4 regions of the Bradyrhizobium sp. Cp5.3 genome follow, and region 2 is predicted to be linked to each of the others. Evidence: riboswitches for the same ligand, from Rfam matches in the RefSeq annotation. Region 2 holds a riboswitch; each other region holds the start of a gene.
What was found. Region 2 has a riboswitch for cobalamin ahead of K289_RS0106585 (TonB-dependent siderophore receptor). Riboswitches for the same ligand answer to the same signal wherever they lie in the genome.
Positions count from the first base shown of each region.

Region 1: it holds a riboswitch for cobalamin, as region 2 does, so the genes downstream of both, metE (5-methyltetrahydropteroyltriglutamate--homocysteine S-methyltransferase) here and K289_RS0106585 (TonB-dependent siderophore receptor) in region 2, are expected to answer to the same signal.
Region 3: it holds a riboswitch for cobalamin, as region 2 does, so the genes downstream of both, K289_RS0133175 (DUF1636 domain-containing protein) here and K289_RS0106585 (TonB-dependent siderophore receptor) in region 2, are expected to answer to the same signal.
Region 4: it holds a riboswitch for cobalamin, as region 2 does, so the genes downstream of both, K289_RS51845 (TonB-dependent siderophore receptor) here and K289_RS0106585 (TonB-dependent siderophore receptor) in region 2, are expected to answer to the same signal.

Region 1 is NZ_AUFA01000036.1:53,714-57,922, forward strand. Features, by position in the region: gene K289_RS0132465 (ribonucleoside-diphosphate reductase subunit alpha) at 1-1,177, opposite strand, end outside; cobalamin riboswitch at 1,294-1,514, opposite strand; gene K289_RS0132470 (hypothetical protein) at 1,520-2,071, opposite strand; cobalamin riboswitch at 2,306-2,509, shown strand; gene metE (5-methyltetrahydropteroyltriglutamate--homocysteine S-methyltransferase) at 2,612-4,209, shown strand, end outside.
Region 2 is NZ_AUFA01000003.1:269,250-273,458, forward strand. Features, by position in the region: gene K289_RS43975 (ATP-binding protein) at 1-1,477, shown strand, start outside; gene K289_RS43980 (response regulator) at 1,470-1,904, shown strand; cobalamin riboswitch at 1,958-2,155, shown strand; gene K289_RS0106585 (TonB-dependent siderophore receptor) at 2,265-4,209, shown strand, end outside.
Region 3 is NZ_AUFA01000039.1:8,593-12,801, reverse strand. Features, by position in the region: gene cobN (cobaltochelatase subunit CobN) at 1-401, opposite strand, end outside; gene cobW (cobalamin biosynthesis protein CobW) at 401-1,435, opposite strand; gene K289_RS0133175 (DUF1636 domain-containing protein) at 1,432-1,806, opposite strand; cobalamin riboswitch at 1,896-2,116, opposite strand; gene cobO (cob(I)yrinic acid a,c-diamide adenosyltransferase) at 2,157-2,792, shown strand; gene K289_RS0133165 (cobyric acid synthase) at 2,806-4,209, shown strand, end outside.
Region 4 is NZ_AUFA01000039.1:25,104-29,312, forward strand. Features, by position in the region: gene cobT (nicotinate-nucleotide--dimethylbenzimidazole phosphoribosyltransferase) at 1-697, shown strand, start outside; gene K289_RS0133250 (histidine phosphatase family protein) at 701-1,273, opposite strand; cobalamin riboswitch at 1,344-1,545, shown strand; gene K289_RS51845 (TonB-dependent siderophore receptor) at 1,661-4,015, shown strand; gene K289_RS0133260 (PepSY domain-containing protein) at 4,026-4,209, shown strand, end outside.

The sequences.
Region 1 (4,209 bases), on a different contig from region 2:
CCTTGATCGACTTGAAGATGCCGTCGAGCTCGTCGGTTACCGTTGTCAGAAAGCAAGATGAAAGCTGCGGACGCGGCGTGCCTGAATTGAACAGCGTCGGCGTCGAAGCCATGAAGTCGAAAGATGACAGGAGATCGTAAAACTCGATTGCCTTGGTCTCGCGGTCGATTTCGCGGAGCGCAAGCCCCATAGCTACCCGCATGAAGAACGCTTGCGGCAGCTCGATACGGTTGCCGGAGACGTGAAGAAGGTAACGGTCGTAAAGCGTCTGCAGGCCCAGGAACTGGAATTGCAGATCGCGCTCCGGCTTCAGGGCCGCTGAGATTCTGTTGAGGTCGAACCGGGTCAGCTCGGGATCGAGCAGCTCGGCGGCGATGCCGGTCTTGATATAGACCGGGAAGTAGTCTGCGTAGCGACTGCCCATGTCGGCCTGGCTCGCTTCCGTCGGCTGCCGATGCACATAGGTGAGAACTTCACCGCGCAGCTTGTCCAGCAGCAGACGCGCGCTGACATAGGCGTAGTTGGGCTCTTGCTCCACCAGGGAGCGTGCCGCCATGATCGGCGCAAGCGCAAGCTCGTTGCGGCTGATGCCGTCATATAGATTGCGTGTGGTCTCGACGAGCACAGCCGCAGGATCGGTCGCGTCTAATCCATTGCAGGCCTCCGCGATCACAGCGGTGAGGCGGGCCATATCGACCGGCACGTTGCTGCCGTCGTCGCGGAGCATGTGGAGCGAAGGCTGGCTTGAGATGGCCTTCGGAGCCGCAGCCTCGGCTTCGGCGCGCTTGCGGGCCCGTTCTTCCCGGTAGAGCACGTAGGCGCGCGCGACCTTGTGATTCTCGCGGCGCATCAGCGCGAGTTCGACCTGGTCCTGCACATCCTCGATGTGAAACGTGCGCCCCTCCCCAGCTCGGCGCGTCAGCGCAGCTACGACATCAGCGGTCAAGTGCTCGACGCTCTCATGCACGCGGCGCGAGGCGACTGCTGTGTTGCCTTCCACGGCGAGAAACGCTTTCGTCATCGCAACCGCGATCTTGGCCGAATCGAATTGCGTTACCTTGCCGTTGCGACGGATGATCTGCATGGCGGGCTCGCTTGGCGTGCCCGCGAGCGATTCCGGACGCAGCTGGATGATGGGAGCGGAAGCGATTTCCGCGTCGTGGAGGTTCAAAGACATCAAAGGTCCCCGTGATGCATGTTGCTATCGAACGGGGCAAAGGAGGGCGCCGCAGAAACGCCGGCAGACATGTGCCGGACGGTGCATGCAAGCGACCGCCGGGACACCCCGCCCGTGGACGTTCAGGTCGTCGCGGCAGGTCTCCTGGCTCGCAGGTCGTCGCATGCTTCCCGCCTTCCCGAGGCCTTTAATGACCTCAGTGACGATGTTCGGAAGCAGCTCGCTGCTGACAGTTGCGGGGGCAGCGCCGGAATTCCGCGTCGAAACGCAGTTCACCGGCTTCCCTCTTAGCCACCAAATCTTGCGAAATAGTGGAACCGTGACCTCTATATCTAGTGACATTTACTCGAAAGTGTCAACGGCCGATTGGCGCGCGAGCGACGATTTTCTGTGGGAGGGCATTGCCGCCGTTCCAGCGGCACGACGCCATTCGGAAATCTGGTCCGACTGTTTGGCGAGTTTGCAGATCACCTCCGGCGCATACACAAACACGCCAACCTGCTTCCTGCCCTGGCTGAAAAAGGCGCGACCCACGGGTGGAATCCTGCCCTGCTTGGTCAAGCAACGAAGCTCTGCCGGAGTGACGGATAGAATCTCCTCGACCATTTTCGTCGTGAGCGGTTCCTGTTGGAGCCGCTGCAGTCTCTGCTCGGCAAAGGCGCAAACGTCCATGATATCGGCCTCAGTCGCCTCCGGAAAGGCTATCGAGATGCCACATGGAACCTCGCTCACCACGCATTTGAGTCTCTGGCGGAAAGTCGACTTGACGAGCCGAATGGCGATGCCGGCCCTTTGCCTGCTGCCGCACGTCAGGTTCGTAGCGGGAGAAAATCCGACAACTCGCGTCGTTACGACGCAGGCCAGGTCAAGATGCTGAGACGTGATCGTGTTCATGCTCGACCTATGGCGCAAGGAAAGCGGCAGCGACGAAGGATAGCCAACAAGGAACATCGTGTTACTGACGGTTCGGACGCTTGCACACCTACCAACTTGGGCCGATTGAGTTTCGAAGACGCAGAGTTGAGGACGAGTAGCGTTACACCGTCGCGAAACTGTCGGACGTCTCCACTGTCCAGATCGCCGTTCAGACGCGCACATGTGAGAGGTTGACGGCGCGGCCGTCTTGCAGATAATCGAAAGCGTCGAGGTTCTCCGGATCCCGCTTGATCCGGAGCTAAGAGGGAAGCCGGTGCGATGCCGGCGCTGCCCCCGCAACTGTAAGCGGCGAGCCGCTGTCCAACTCAAGTCACTGAAGCCCATACAGCTTCGGGAAGGCCAGACAGCGACATTGACCCGCGAGCCAGGAGACCTGCCCCGACGAAATATTCGTCCACGGGCGGGGTGTCCCGGTGGTACGCGAGGCAGCCGTCGCTCGCGCGACTTTCCCTGCATGCGTCCGCCACGGCCTCTGCCCCCAACCACGGGGTTGATGCTATGTCTCTGTCTCTTCCTGTTGCAACTCTCGGCACACCTCGTATCGGTCCGCGACGCGAGCTGAAATTCGCGCTCGAGCGCTTTTGGTCTGGCGCATCGGACGAACCCTCGCTGATCGAGGCCGGCATGGCGCTGCGCGCTGCGAATTGGGCGCGGCAGAAAAGGCTCGGCGTCACCGTGATTCCTTCGAACGACTTTTCGTTCTACGACCAAGTGCTCGACACGTCCGTGATGGTCGGTGCCATTCCGGACGTCTATGGCTGGAAAAACGGCCCGGTGCCGCTTGCAACCTATTTTGCCATGGCGCGCGGCGCGGATGCTAACGCAACTGAAGCGTCATGCGGGCATGCGCACCACGGTCATGGCGTACCGGCGCAGGAGATGACGAAATGGTTTGACACCAACTACCATTACATGGTCCCGGAGCTGCGCCGCGATCAGCAATTCAGCCTCGCCTCACGCAAACCGATTGAGGAATACGAAGAGGCAAAGTCGCTCGGCTATCAGACGCGGCCGGTATTGATCGGACCCGTCACATTCCTCAAGCTCGCCAAGAGCAAGGAACCGGACTTCGAACCGCTCTCGCTGCTGGAGCGGTTGCTCCCGGTCTATGTCGATGTCCTTCGCGAACTTGCCCAGCAGGGCGCGGACTGGGTCCAGATCGACGAACCCTGCCTTGTGCTCGATCTGGACGCTGCCGCTCAGGCCGCGCTCCGCTCCGCCTACACCGAGATCGCAAGATCCGTGCCGCAGATCAAGATCATGTTGGCGAGCTATTTCGGTGCGCTCGGCGAAAACCGCGATACTGCCTTCGGGCTTCCTGTCACGGGCCTGCACTTCGATCTCGTCCGCGCCCCGGAGCAATTGTCAGATCTTGCCGCCTTGTCCCGCGATCGCGTGATCTCGCTCGGCGTGATCGACGGGCGTAACATCTGGCGTGCGGATCTTAATCGCGTTCTCGATCGGCTCGAACCCGTGATCGACGCGCTAGGGCGGGATCGCGTGCAGATCGCGCCATCCTGCTCCCTCCTGCATGTGCCGATCGATCTTGGCCTGGAGGAAAAGTTCGATCCCCAGATCAAGAGCTGGCTCGCCTTCGCCGTCCAAAAGATCGAGGAATTGGCAACACTGGGAGCGGCGCTCTCGGGCGGCCGGAAGTCGTGCGGTACGGCTCTGAAGGAATCTGACATTGCCGCCGCCGCACGTAAGGGTTCGCCCCGCATTCACGATGCGAAAGTGGCGCAGCGTGTCGCCGCAATCGATGCGAGCCTGCGTCGCCGCAACAGCCCGTTTGCGAAGCGTGCGGAGGCGCAACACCAGCGCTTCAATTTGCCGGCGTTTCCAACGACGACCATCGGCTCATTCCCGCAGACGACAGCGGTCCGGAATGCGCGCGCAGCGCATACCCGTGGGACGCTCAGCAACGCTGCCTACACGACGTTCCTCCAGAACGAGACCGCGCGCGCGGTCCGGTGGCAGGAGAATATTGGCCTTGACGTGCTGGTGCATGGTGAGTTCGAGCGCAACGACATGGTGCAATATTTCGGCGAGCAGTTTTCCGGCTTCGCCTTCACCAACCATGGCTGGGTGCAGTCCTA
Region 2 (4,209 bases):
CGAGAGCGCATCGGAGACGCCGGACGCGTTGACGAGCGACGGTGGCGAGCGGATCATCCTGGCCGACGACAATGCCGACCTGCGCGACTACGTCAAACGGCTGCTCGACGCGCAGGGCTATCGGGTCGAGGTGTTTTCCGACGGGCGGGGGGCCCTCGAGGCCGCTCGGCGGCAGCGGCCCGACCTCGTTCTTTCCGATGTGATGATGCCGCGTCTCGACGGCATCGGGCTGCTCGCCGAACTGCGCGGCGATGGTCAGCTGCGGGGATTGCCCGTCATCCTGTTGTCGGCGCGGGCCGGCGAGGAGGCGCGAGTCGAGGGCCTCGAGGCCGGGGCCGACGACTACGTCAACAAGCCGTTTTCGGCGCGCGAATTGCTGGCACGCGTGCGCGCCAATCTGCAGCTGGCGCGGATCCGGCGAGAGGCCGAAGAGACGCAGCGCCAGCAGGCGGCGCGGCTGGAAGCCGTGGTCAACACGGTGCCAACGGCAGTGTGGTTCACGCACGATCGGAGCGCCGAGCACATCTTCGGCAATGCCTATGGTGCGCGCCTGCTGCGGGTCCGGCCCGATGCGAACATGTCGCTGTCGGCACCGCCGCCCGAGCGTCCGGCCTGCCGCATCTTTCGCGACGGCCGCGAAGTTGCGGCGTCCGAGTTGCCGTTGCAGCGCGCCGCGCGCGGCGAGGAGGTCGGCAACGAGGAGCTGGAGATCCGCTTCGCCGACGGCGGGTCCGCAACCGCGATCTTCCAAGCCTCGCCGATCGTCGATGTGACCGGACAGTTTCAGGGCGCGGTCTGCGCAGCCATCGACATTTCCGAGCGCAAGCGCCAGGAACGCCATCGCGAGTTGCTCGTCAACGAGCTCAATCACCGCGTCAAGAACACGCTGACCACCGTGCAGTCGTTTGCGCTCCAGACCCTGCGCAATGCCCCGAGCCTCGGCGAGGGGCGCAGGGCCTTCGACGCCCGCCTGATCGCGCTCTCGAAGGCGCACGACGTACTGGTGCGGGAAAACTGGGAGTCGGCGGAATTGCGCGAGGTCGTGATCGAAGCCCTCGGCGCCTACGCCGAGGGGGCCGACGGCAGGATCGCGATCGCCGGTCCCGACTTGCGGATCAAGCCTACGGCGGCGCTCGCGATCTCGATGGCGCTGCATGAGCTCGCGACCAATGCGGTGAAGTACGGCGCGTTGTCCCGAGGCTCTGGAAAGATCCAGGTCGGATGGGACGTCGGCGAGCATTTCGAGCTGCGCTGGATCGAGCGCGGCGGTCCCACCGTTGTGGTCCCGTCGCGACGCGGCTTCGGTACGCGATTGATACAGCAGGGCCTTCCCCACGAATTCGGCGGCGCGCAGGTCGAGCTGGGGTTCGAGCGCGAGGGCGTCGTCTGCGTCATTCGCGCGCCGCTGCACGAAATCCGCGCCAATTTTGCCGCGCATGATGAAGCCACCGCTGACGGAGGGAATGACGATGTCTGAAATCGATCTCGCCGGTCAGCGGGTCCTCGTCATCGAAGACGAGGCGTTGGTCATGATGTTGCTTGAGGACAGCCTTCTCGACGCCGGGTGCGAGATCGCCGGCGTCGCCGCGCGCATCGACGATGCGCTCGAGAAGGCCACCTCGTTCAGCTTTGACGTCGCCGTCCTCGACGTCAATCTCAACGGACGGCAGACCTTCGACGTGGCGCGCCGCATTGCGGAGCGCGGCATTCCCCTCGTCTTCGCAACCGGCTACGGCGCTGCGAGCCTGCTCGCGAATTTTCACAACGTTCCGATCCTGCAGAAGCCGTTCCAGCAACAGGATCTTGAGGCCGCGCTACGTCTTGCGATCTCGAGGCGACCGGGCGAGGGCAATGTCGTCGCGCCCTGGGAGGACCTTCATTCGATCGATGAGCCTCGTCAGTAACGTGCGACAACGGCGCCATGCGACGATCGGATTGACTCCGGCTCTGGAGAGCCGGTAACATTCTCGCCGACGGTTCTCCTCACGGAGATCAAAAGGGAACGTGGTGCGGGGTTGTCCCAACGCCACGGCTGCCCCCGCAACTGTAAGCGGCGAATCTTTCGTCATATGCCACTGGGAATCTCGGTCCTGGGAAGGCGACGCAAGGTAGCGACCCGCGAGCCAGGAGACCTGCCGTCAGCCGTGGTCGCACGCGAAGATGTCGGTCGGGGAGTACAGACATTAGCTTCACCGGAGCAATAGCTCCGTCGTGAAACCTCGTTCGCTGTGACGTGCCACTGACGTCTCGCCGAGGTTCTAACTGTGTCCCTTATTGTCTTTGCCGCTAGGCGCTTTCGCGCCGGCCTTCTCGCGTCCGTTTCTCTGCTGTCTCTGGATTTCTCTGCCGCTTTTGCGCAGCAATCGGCGTCACCCGATCTGTTGCCTCCGGTCGAGGTCGTGCCGTCCAGACCAGTCGCGGGCATCGTGCAGTTGCCTCCCACAGCTCCGCTGCGGTCACGCCCACGGCGCGAGGCGCTCAAGCCGCCTCAGGCACCCGCGTCAGCGACGCCAATCACTGCATCGCCACTCGTGATTAGCCCGACCGGCATTGCGACACCGGCGGGACAGGTGGCAAGCTCAGTCACCGTGATGACCGAACGGGATATCCAGACCCGGCAATACCGCACCGTGCCCGACGTTCTGAACACGGTGACGGGATTGAACGTGGTGCAGACCGGCGGGCCGGGCGGACAGACCTCGGTGTTCATGCGCGGCACCAATTCCAACCACACCAAGGTGTTCGTGGACGGAATTGACGTTGGCGATCCCTCAACGCCGAACGAGGCCTTCGATTTCGCGCATCTTTTGACCGCCGACATCCAGCAGCTCGAAGTACTGCGCGGGCCGCAGAGCGGCCTCTACGGCTCGGACGCAATCGGCGGCGTCATCTCGATAGTCACCCAAAAAGGCGAGGGGCCGGCACGCGCGACGGCGTCGATCGAGACCGGATCGTTCAACACGTTCAACCAGACCGTGGGCCTGCGCGGCGCGCAGGACAACTTCAACTATGCTTTCAATGTGGCGCATTTCCATGCGGGCGACATCCCCGTAACACCGCTTCAGTTGCTGCCCCCGGGGCGGAAGGCGAACGGCAACAACTACGACAACATGACCTACTCGACCAAGCTCGGGCTCGACATCAACGAGAACTGGTCCGTCAACAGCGTCGTTCGCTATACCGACGCGAGTTTGCTGTTCACCGGCGACGGCGGCTTTCCGAGCACGCCGAACGCCGCGCAAAGCACCCATGCGGTCCAGCAGCTCTTCAACCGCGACGAAGCGGTCTGGTCGCTGCTCGACGGCGGCATCAGGAATTATTTCGCTGTGAACTATGCGAGCAGCCGCAGCACCGACATCGGCCCGGAAGATCCACTCGCGACAATCACGACCGGCGAGCGCATCAAGTACGACTGGCACGTCGTTACCGAGCTCACGCGGGGCAACAATCTCGTCGTCGGCGCGGAGCAGCAGACCGAGCGGATCGATACGACGGGATTCTCGGCCGAGAACGGCAACAGGGCCGCATTCATCGAATTGCAGTCGGAGTTTGTGAAGCGCTTCTTCCTCGTCACGAACGTCCGCAACGACCACAATGACCAGTTCGGCGAGCGCGCGACCTATCGCGTCGCGCCGGCCCTGATCGTTCCGGTGACCGAGACCAAGCTGAAGGCGAGCTACGGGACTGGCTTCAAGGCGCCCACGCTGAGTGAGCTCTATCAGAATTTCCCGACCTTCGGCTTCTTCGGGAATCCGAACCTGAAGCCGGAGCAAAGCGAAGGCTATGATGTCGGCTTCGAGCAACCTCTCTTCAGCGACCGCATCCGGTTCGGCTCGAGCTATTTCCACAACAGTATCACCAACCTCATCACCACCAACGCCACCTTCACGTCCTATGCGAACGTAAATCTCGCGACGACCGAGGGCACCGAGAGCTTCGTCTGGGCGCAGGTCACGGAGCGCTTTGGCATTCGCGCCGACTACACTTTCACCCGCGCCGTCGATGCCGGAACAGGGCTGCAGCTGCTGCGCCGGCCACAGGAGAAGTGGAGCGCGACAGCGACCTGGATGCCGATCGATCCGCTTATGCTGTCCGCGACGGTGCTCCACGTCAGCGACTGGCGGGATGTCACGCGCGACGGTTCGGTGTCCGGGATCGTTACGCCCGGCTACATGCTCGTCAATTTGCGCGGCGACTATGCGGTCAACG
Region 3 (4,209 bases), on a different contig from region 2:
GTGGAGACCGGCAGGGTCGAATACGCGTCCAACCGCGTGTCGTCGCGGCCATCAGCCGGCAGCACCGCCAGCACGATGCCGCGCGCCTTCGCCAGTTGCTGCAGGGCCGCGAGTCCGTAGGACCAGTAGGACTCCCCGCCGATCAGGCGCACCAGGATGCCGCGCGCCTGCGTCAGCGAGCGCTCGATATAGGTATCGACCGAGAGCGGGTGACGGAGCTCCGCGAGGTTCGCAAGCCGCAGCGACGGCAGGCTGTCGCGGCCGCGCCGCCAACCGGCCGCGAACGCAGCAAGATCGGAGTCCGAGAACGAGAGCACCACGAGATCGGCCGGGTCCTGGCCGATGTCCCTTGGCGTCGCGGTCTCCTCCAGACCGCGGCTCTCGCGGAAGACGACATGCATCAGATACCAAGTCCCGCCTTGATTGCGGCCTCGTCGATATCGCCGTGCTCGCCGATCACGACGAGCTTCGACTGCCGTGCGCCCGAACCCCAGGCCTTGTCGAACTGGTGCCGCACGCGCTCGCCGACCGCCTGCAGCAACAGGCGCATCGGCTTGCCCGCGACCGCGATATAGCCCTTGGCGCGCAGCACGTTCTGCTCGCGCGCAAGCTTCTGGATCGATGCGACCAGCGTCTCGACGTCCGTGACCTCTGGAAGATCGATCACGACGGAAGCAAAGTCGTCATGCTCGTGCTCTTCCTCGCCATCGTGATGCGAGGGACGCGCCGCAAGATCGTTCTCCGCGGCGGCGCCAAGACCAAGGATCACGCGGGCGTCGATCGCGCCGTCGGTGACCGGCAGCATCGGCACGCGGCGCGGCATCTCGGCCGCGATCGCCGCCTTGGCCGCTTCGAGTCCTGCCACGCCCGCAAGGTCGGCCTTGGTCAGCAGCACGATGTCGGCGCAGGCGATCTGGTCCTCGAACACTTCCGACAGCGGCGTCTCGTGATCGAGATTCTCATCCGCCGCGCGCTGCGCGTCCACCGCATCCGGGTCCGGCGCGAAACGGCCGGCGGCGACAGCCTCGGCATCGGCGAGCGCGATCACGCCGTCGACCGTGATGCGCGAGCGAATCTCGGGCCAGTCGAACGCCTTGAGCAGCGGCTTGGGCAACGCCAGGCCCGAGGTCTCGATCAGGATGTGATCGGGCTTCACAGGCCGCGCCAGCAGCTGCTCCATGGTCGGAATGAAATCGTCGGCGACAGTGCAGCAGATGCAGCCATTGGCGAGCTCGACGATGTTCTCTTCCGGACAGTTCGCGTCGGCGCAGGACTTCAGGATCTCGCCGTCGACGCCCTCGCTGCCGAACTCGTTGACGAGCACCGCGAGCTTCTTGCCGTTGGCATTGCTGAGGAGGTGCTGGATCAGCGTGGTCTTGCCCGATCCGAGGAAGCCGGTGACGACCGTGACCGGGACTTTTGCGAGCGGGTTCATTCAGCGGCCTCCGGCACGACAGCAATGGGGGGAATGCGGGCAAGCGACTGCTTGCGGAAGATCTCGGGACGGCTGCGCCAGGGCACGATGCCGTCGGGCGCCGCCGCATAGGCCGTGGCACCCGCGATCACATCGCGCGCATGAACATCGGACAGACGGCCATAGACATAGGACCAGCGGCCGGGCGCGCTCAGCGCCACCGAGCAACCCTGGCTGCAGGCCGACAGACATTCGACGGGAACCACGGTGACGCCCTCGGGCACCCCGGCGTCGAGGATCGCACCGTGCAGCCGCTTGCCGGGCGTGACCTCGCCCTCTGCGAGTGTCTGGCCGGCACGGCAGGTGATGCAAACGTGAAGCGTGACGGTCATCGCCCCTTCCATGAAAGACGGCCGGAGGCGATGAGGCGCACGAGCCGTTCTGGCGGCCCGTTTCCCCGTCGCGGAACACCCCGTCCGCCGGTCTCAAACTCCGCGCTGGCAGGTCTCCCGGCTTGCGGAGCAGGGTTTGTCCCTTCGTCCCCCGCCTTCCCGATCCCCCAGGGGATCAGTGGCTTCGGGCATCTCTCCGGTCACGGTCGCGGGGGCGGCTGCATTTTGGGCTCAAATCTTACCGATTCGCGCCCTATCGCATTCCCTCTTCGCCTGTCGTAGGACAGGAACCAACGCGGGCCCACCATTTGCCCATGGCCGCCACTTGTCAAGCCGAAGGACCCCGTCCGATGACGCCTGAACCGGATACCCAAAGCACCGAGGACACCGACGCCCGGCACGCCGCGAAAATGGCGAAAATCAAGGTCGCCCGCGACAAGATCATGGCGACCAAGAGCGGCGAGAAGGGCCTCATCATCGTCCATACCGGCGCCGGCAAGGGCAAGTCCTCCTCGGCCTTCGGCATGATTGTCCGCTGCGTCGCCCACGGCTTTCCCTGCGCGGTCGTGCAGTTCATCAAGGGCGCCTGGGACACCGGCGAGCGGCGGCTTTTGACCGGCCATTTCGGCGATCTCTGCCAGTTCCATGCGATGGGCGAAGGTTTTACCTGGGAGACACAGGACCGCGCCCGCGACATCGCCGCGGCGCGCGCGGGTTGGGAGAAGGCGAAAGAGCTGATCGCCGATGAGCGGCTGCGCATGGTTGTGCTCGACGAGATCAACATCGCGCTGCGCTACGACTATCTCGATATCGCCGAGGTCGTCGACTTCCTGAAGACCTCGAAGCCACCGATGACGCATGTCGTCCTCACCGGCCGCAACGCCAAGGACGAACTGATCGAGATCGCCGATCTCGTCACCGAGATGACGCTGGTCAAGCATCCGTTCCGCTCCGGCATCAAGGCGCAAGCCGGCGTCGAGTTCTGAGACAATTTTCGCAATGACGCGCGCATTGATGATCCAGGGGGCCGGCTCGGACGTGGGCAAGTCGCTCATCGTCGCGGGCCTTGCGCGCGCAGCTAAGCGGCGCGGCCTGCGCGTGCTTCCCTTCAAGCCGCAGAACATGTCGAACAATGCCGCCGTCACCGTCGACGGCGGCGAGATCGGCCGCGCCCAGGCGCTCCAGGCGCTCGCCGCCGGTGTCGAGCCGCACACCGACATGAACCCGGTGCTGCTGAAGCCCGAGACCGATGTCGGCGCGCAGGTGATCGTGCAGGGAAAGCGCATCGCGACCGCGCGCGCGCGGGACTACGCCGCGATGAAGCCCTCCTTGATGGGCGCGGTGCTGGAGAGTTTTGAGCGGCTGAAGGCGCGCGCCGATCTCGTGCTGGTCGAAGGCGCCGGCAGCCCGGCGGAAGTCAATCTGCGCAAGGCCGATATTGCCAATATGGGCTTTGCGCGCAAGGCCGACGTGCCGGTCGTGCTGGTCGGCGACATCGATCGCGGCGGCGTCATCGCGCAGCTCGTCGGCATCAAGACGGTGATCGATCCGGATGACGCCGCGATGATCCGGGGTTTTATCATCAACAAGTTCCGTGGCGATCCCACGCTGTTCGACGATGGCTACCGGCTGATCGAAGCCAGGACGTCCTGGCGCGGTTTCGGCGTGCTGCCCTGGTTCGCGCGCGCCGGCGAGCTTCCGGCCGAGGATGCGCTCGGATTGCGGGACGCGCGAAAGCCCGGTCAGTGCAAGATCGCATGTCTCGCGCTGTCGCGGATCGCCAATTTCGACGACCTCGATCCACTGAAGCTCGAGGCTAGCGTCGATCTCGTGATGGTGCGTCCGGGTGAAGCGATCCCGGGCGACGTGCGCCTCGTCATCATTCCCGGCTCCAAATCCACCCGCGGCGACCTCGCCTTCCTGCGCGCGCAGGGCTGGGACATCGATCTCCTTGCGCATCACCGCAGGGGCGGCCATGTGCTCGGCCTCTGCGGCGGCTATCAGATGCTCGGGCGCAGCGTCGCCGATCCCGACGGAATCGAAGGGCCTGCGGGCGAGACGCCGGGCCTCGGGCTTCTCGACGTGACGACGGAGATGAGCCCGCAGAAGACGCTGACGCGCGTGTCGGCCGTGCATGCGGCGACGAGTGCGCCGATCGAGGCCTATGAGATTCACATCGGCCGCACCGAAGGGCCCGATCGCGCGCGCGCCTTTGCTATGCTCGACGGCGCGCCGGAAGGCGCTACCTCAAGCGATGGACGCGTCCAAGGCAGCTACCTGCACGGCCTCTTCACCTCGGACGATTTTCGCAAGGCGTTTCTCGCAAAGCTCGACATTCCCGCAGGCGACGAGCCCTACCATGCCAGGGTCGAGAGCGCGCTCGATGCGCTCGCCGATCACATC
Region 4 (4,209 bases), on a different contig from region 2:
TGAGATGGCGGGTGTCGTCGCCGACAAGCCGCGCAAGGGAACGCGCGACTTCAGCGTGGAAGCCGCGCTCGAGCCTTCTGAGCTGACGTTTGCTTTCGAAGCCGGCCAGCGCGCGGTCGTTCGTGCGGAGGCATCAAGGCCCGATCTGCTGATCCTCGGAGAAATGGGCATCGGCAACACCACGACGGCGGCGGCGATTGCCGCTAGCCTGCTCGGCGTGAGTGCTGAGGAGATTGCCGGCAGCGGCACCGGCGTCGATGCGGCCGGTCGCGCACATAAGGCCCGCGTGATCGATGCGGCGCTGGCGCGCCACGGGCTTGCTGGTGCGTCGCCCGAGAAAATTCTGTGCGCCGTCGGTGGCCTCGAGATCGCGGCCATTTGCGGCGCGATCATCGCCGCCGCGCAGCGCCGCATTCCGGTGCTGATCGATGGCTTCATCGTCTCGGTTGCTGCGCTGGCGGCTGTGCGCCTCAACCCGTCATGCCAGCCATTCCTGCTGCCGTCACATCAATCGGCGGAGCAGGGGCACCGGCTGGTTCTGCGCGCGCTGAACGTCCAGCCGCTGATCATGCTCGATCTCAGGCTCGGTGAGGGATCGGGCGCCGCGATCGCGCTGCCGCTGGTGCGGCTCGCGTGCAGCCTTCACAACGGCATGGCGACGTTTGCACAGGCCAATGTGCCGGATCGTCCGGCTTGATGTTCAGCCGGAGCGCTGATTGACGGACACGACGCGCCAGCTCGCCGCGAGCCGGTCGATGCGAGTGAGGGAGAGCGGATCGACGACGAAGCGCAAGGCGGCCTGTGGCGCGAGATCAAGTGCGATGCAGAGCGCTGCGCGGATCGTGCCGGAGTGGACCACGAGAATGGCCGGACCGGGTCCGATCTGCGCGAGGCCCTTCCGGACGCGCGCGACCTGATCCTCAAAGCTTTCGCCGCCCGGCGGCCGTCCGCGCGCGGGGTCGTTCCAGAATTGCGCATAGGCGTCGCCACCTGCCGCGGCGAGCGCGTCGTGGCGCTGGCCGGTCCAAGCGCCAAAATCCTGCTCGCCGAATTCGGGAGCAAGCGCCGGATCGAGCCCTAATGCGCGTGCCGTATCGACTGTCCGGCGCGACGGGCTGGCATAGCTCATGGCATCCGGCGGCAGGCAGCGTCGCAGCGCGTCGATCTGCGTGCGGTCACCGAGATCGGCCGGCGTGTCCGGCGCATGGATCGTGCCCGCGATGCCGTCGACAGCCGCATGACGTATCAGCCAGAGGAAGGTCTCGCCTTCCATGTGATGTCTCCTGAAAGCCACTGCGACAACAACGCCGCAGTTCGCGCACATTGACTCCGCCTGCGTCTTAATCCTAGATGGTCCTGACGGTTTCCCCGAAAGGGGATGAAAAGGGAATGCGGTGCGGGGATGTTTCCCCAATGCCGTAGCTGCCCCCGCAACTGTGAGCGGAGAATCCTTCGTCAGAAGCCACTGGGTCCTCGGTCCCGGGAAGGCGACGAAGCGGTCATGACCCGCAAGCCAGGAGACCTGCCGTCAGCCGTGGTCACACGCGAAAATGTCGGTCGGGGAGTACAGACATTCGGCTTCATCGCAAAGGCCCAAAGGGCCGGAGGTGAGACCTGGTTCGCTGTGACGTGCCACTGACGTCACACCGAGGTTCGGACCATGTCTTCCATCCGCGTCGCGCGCCAGCGCAAATTCCTGCTCGCGACCGCTGCTCTCACATCAATTGCATTCGTCGACATGCCCGCGGCTTTCGCGCAGCAGGTCCGCGATCCGCTACCGCCGGTCGAGGTGACCCCCGCCCAGCCCCGCGGGCCGGCCAAGCCCGCGCGCAGCGAGGGACGGCTTGCGCGCCGTGCCGCGGCGACCAGGCCTGCCGCGGTGCCGGCCTCGCAGAAGCCCGCCGTTCCCACCACGGCGCAGACGCCGCTCAACACCAATGTGGTGGCCGTAAGCGCCTCGCGCCTCGGCCTGACCGTGCGCGAGATCCCGGCGACCGTCGAGGTGATCTCGGCCGAGACCATGCGTGAGCAGGGCTATCGCACCGTGTCGGAGGTCTCCCAGGGCGCGGTCGGCGTCACCTCCGGCGATAATCCGGCCGAGCCGTCGGCCTTCTCGATGCGCGGCTTCACCAACAGCCAGATCAACACGCTCTACAACGGCATCAAGATCGGCCCGCAGAACATGACCTCGCGCATCATGGACACGGCCAATCTGGAGGCCGTGGAATTCGTGAAAGGCCCGGCTTCGGTGATGTCGGGCGAGGGCGCCGCCGGCGGCGCGGTCAATGTCGTCACCAAGCAGCCGCATACTGGACCCGTCCTGAACGAGGCGGATTTTTCCTGGGACTCCCTGAACTCGTTCCGCTCGCATTACGGCTCCGGCGGCAGCACCAATGTCCAGGGCCTCGACTACCGCTTCGACATCAGCCGATCCTCGCTCAACGGCTTTGCCGACGATACCAACACCAGGACGCTCGACGTCTCCGGCCAGCTCAACTACCGCATCTCCGACAGCCTCAAGATCTGGGGCGCGATCGAGTATCGCGAGGACCGCGGAAAAGCCTATTGGGGCGCGCCGCTGGTGCCGATCGCCTTCAGCGGCTCGCACGCGACGAGCGGCATCGTCTCCGGCAATTACATCTCGAACTACAACGGCTCGAATCTCGGGGCGGTCACCATCGACGACCGCACCTTCAACACCAACTACAACGTCCTCGACAACCGCAACGTTGCGCAGGAGGTCTGGCTGCGCGGCGGCTTCGAGCTGAAGCTCGCGCCCGGCCTCACCCTGAAGAGCCAAGCCTACGGCTATGGCGCCGAGCGCACCTGGTTCAACAACGAGGTCGAGGCGTTCAACTCTGGCTCGAACCTGGTCGATCGCGAGCGCTTTTACGTCGCGCATAGCCAGCGGCTGGCCGGTAACATCACCGATCTGACCTGGGATACGAATATCGCAGGTTTCGATAATCGCTTCGTCACAACACTTGCGGTGAGCGATCTCGACTTCGTCCGGCCGGGCGCCGCCAATTTCCCCCACGATCTCGTCACGCTGGTCGATCCCGTGCGCGGCTATTACGGCCTGCTCACGACGCAGCAGCAAACCGCGCGCATCGACAACGAGGCGCTGTCGTTCGAGGACCGGCTGAAGCTCACGCGCAGCTTTGCCCTGGTCGGCGGCCTCCGCGTCGAGCATATCGGGCTCGACCGCAACTCGACCGACGTGAATGGCCTCGAGAAGGCGAACTTCCCGTTCTCGAAATCCTGGGTGCCGGTGACGGGCCGCATCGGCTACACTTGGGACGCTGTTCCAGGCCTCACCTTCTTCAGTCAGTACGCCACCGGCGCGGACGTCTCGGCCAACAATATCTTCCTGCTCGTGCCGACCCAGCCGCTCGATCTGACGACCTCGCGCACCTATGAGACCGGTGTGAAACATTTGTTCTGGGACAACAGGGCGGAGTGGTCGTTCTCGGCCTACGACATCCTGCGCAAGAACGTCTATGCCGCGGCCGGCGGCATGCAGCTCAACATCGCCGGGCGCCAGGAGTCGAAGGGCGTTGAACTCGCGGCGTCGGTCCGCCCGATTGATCCGCTGCGACTGTGGGGCAACATCGCCTATGTCGATGCGCGTTACGCCGATTGCAATTTCGTCGGCGGCTCGTTCTCCGGCAACACCCCGCCGAACGTGCCGCGCATCGTCGCCAATGCGGGAGCGTCCTACCGCTTCTTCACACCCTTGCCGGTCGAGCTCGGAATCGTCGGCCGCCATGTCGGCGACCGCTTCAACACCGATGCAAACGTCGTGACGCTGAAGGCCTACACCGTGGCCGACGTCTATGCCTTCGTCGACATTCCCAGGACGGTGTTCAATGCCGTCGACCAGGCGCGCCTGACCTTCCGCGTGCGCAACATCACCGACAAGCGCTATGCGATCTGGGGCGATCCGTTCTACCCCGATCAGATCCTGCTGGGAGCCCCGCGCACCTACGAGATCTCCGCGGCGTTCAAATGGTGAGCTCCGGCGCATGATGGGTACGATCGTCCTCGTGCATCGCTGGCTCGGTATCGCGTTCTGCCTGCTGTTCGCGATGTGGTTTGCGACGGGGATCGTGATGCACTTCGTTCCGTTTCCGTCGCTGACCGAAGCAGAACGATTTGCAGGCCTCGCGCCGCTCGCTCGCACGCGGGTGACGATCGCGGTTGGCGATG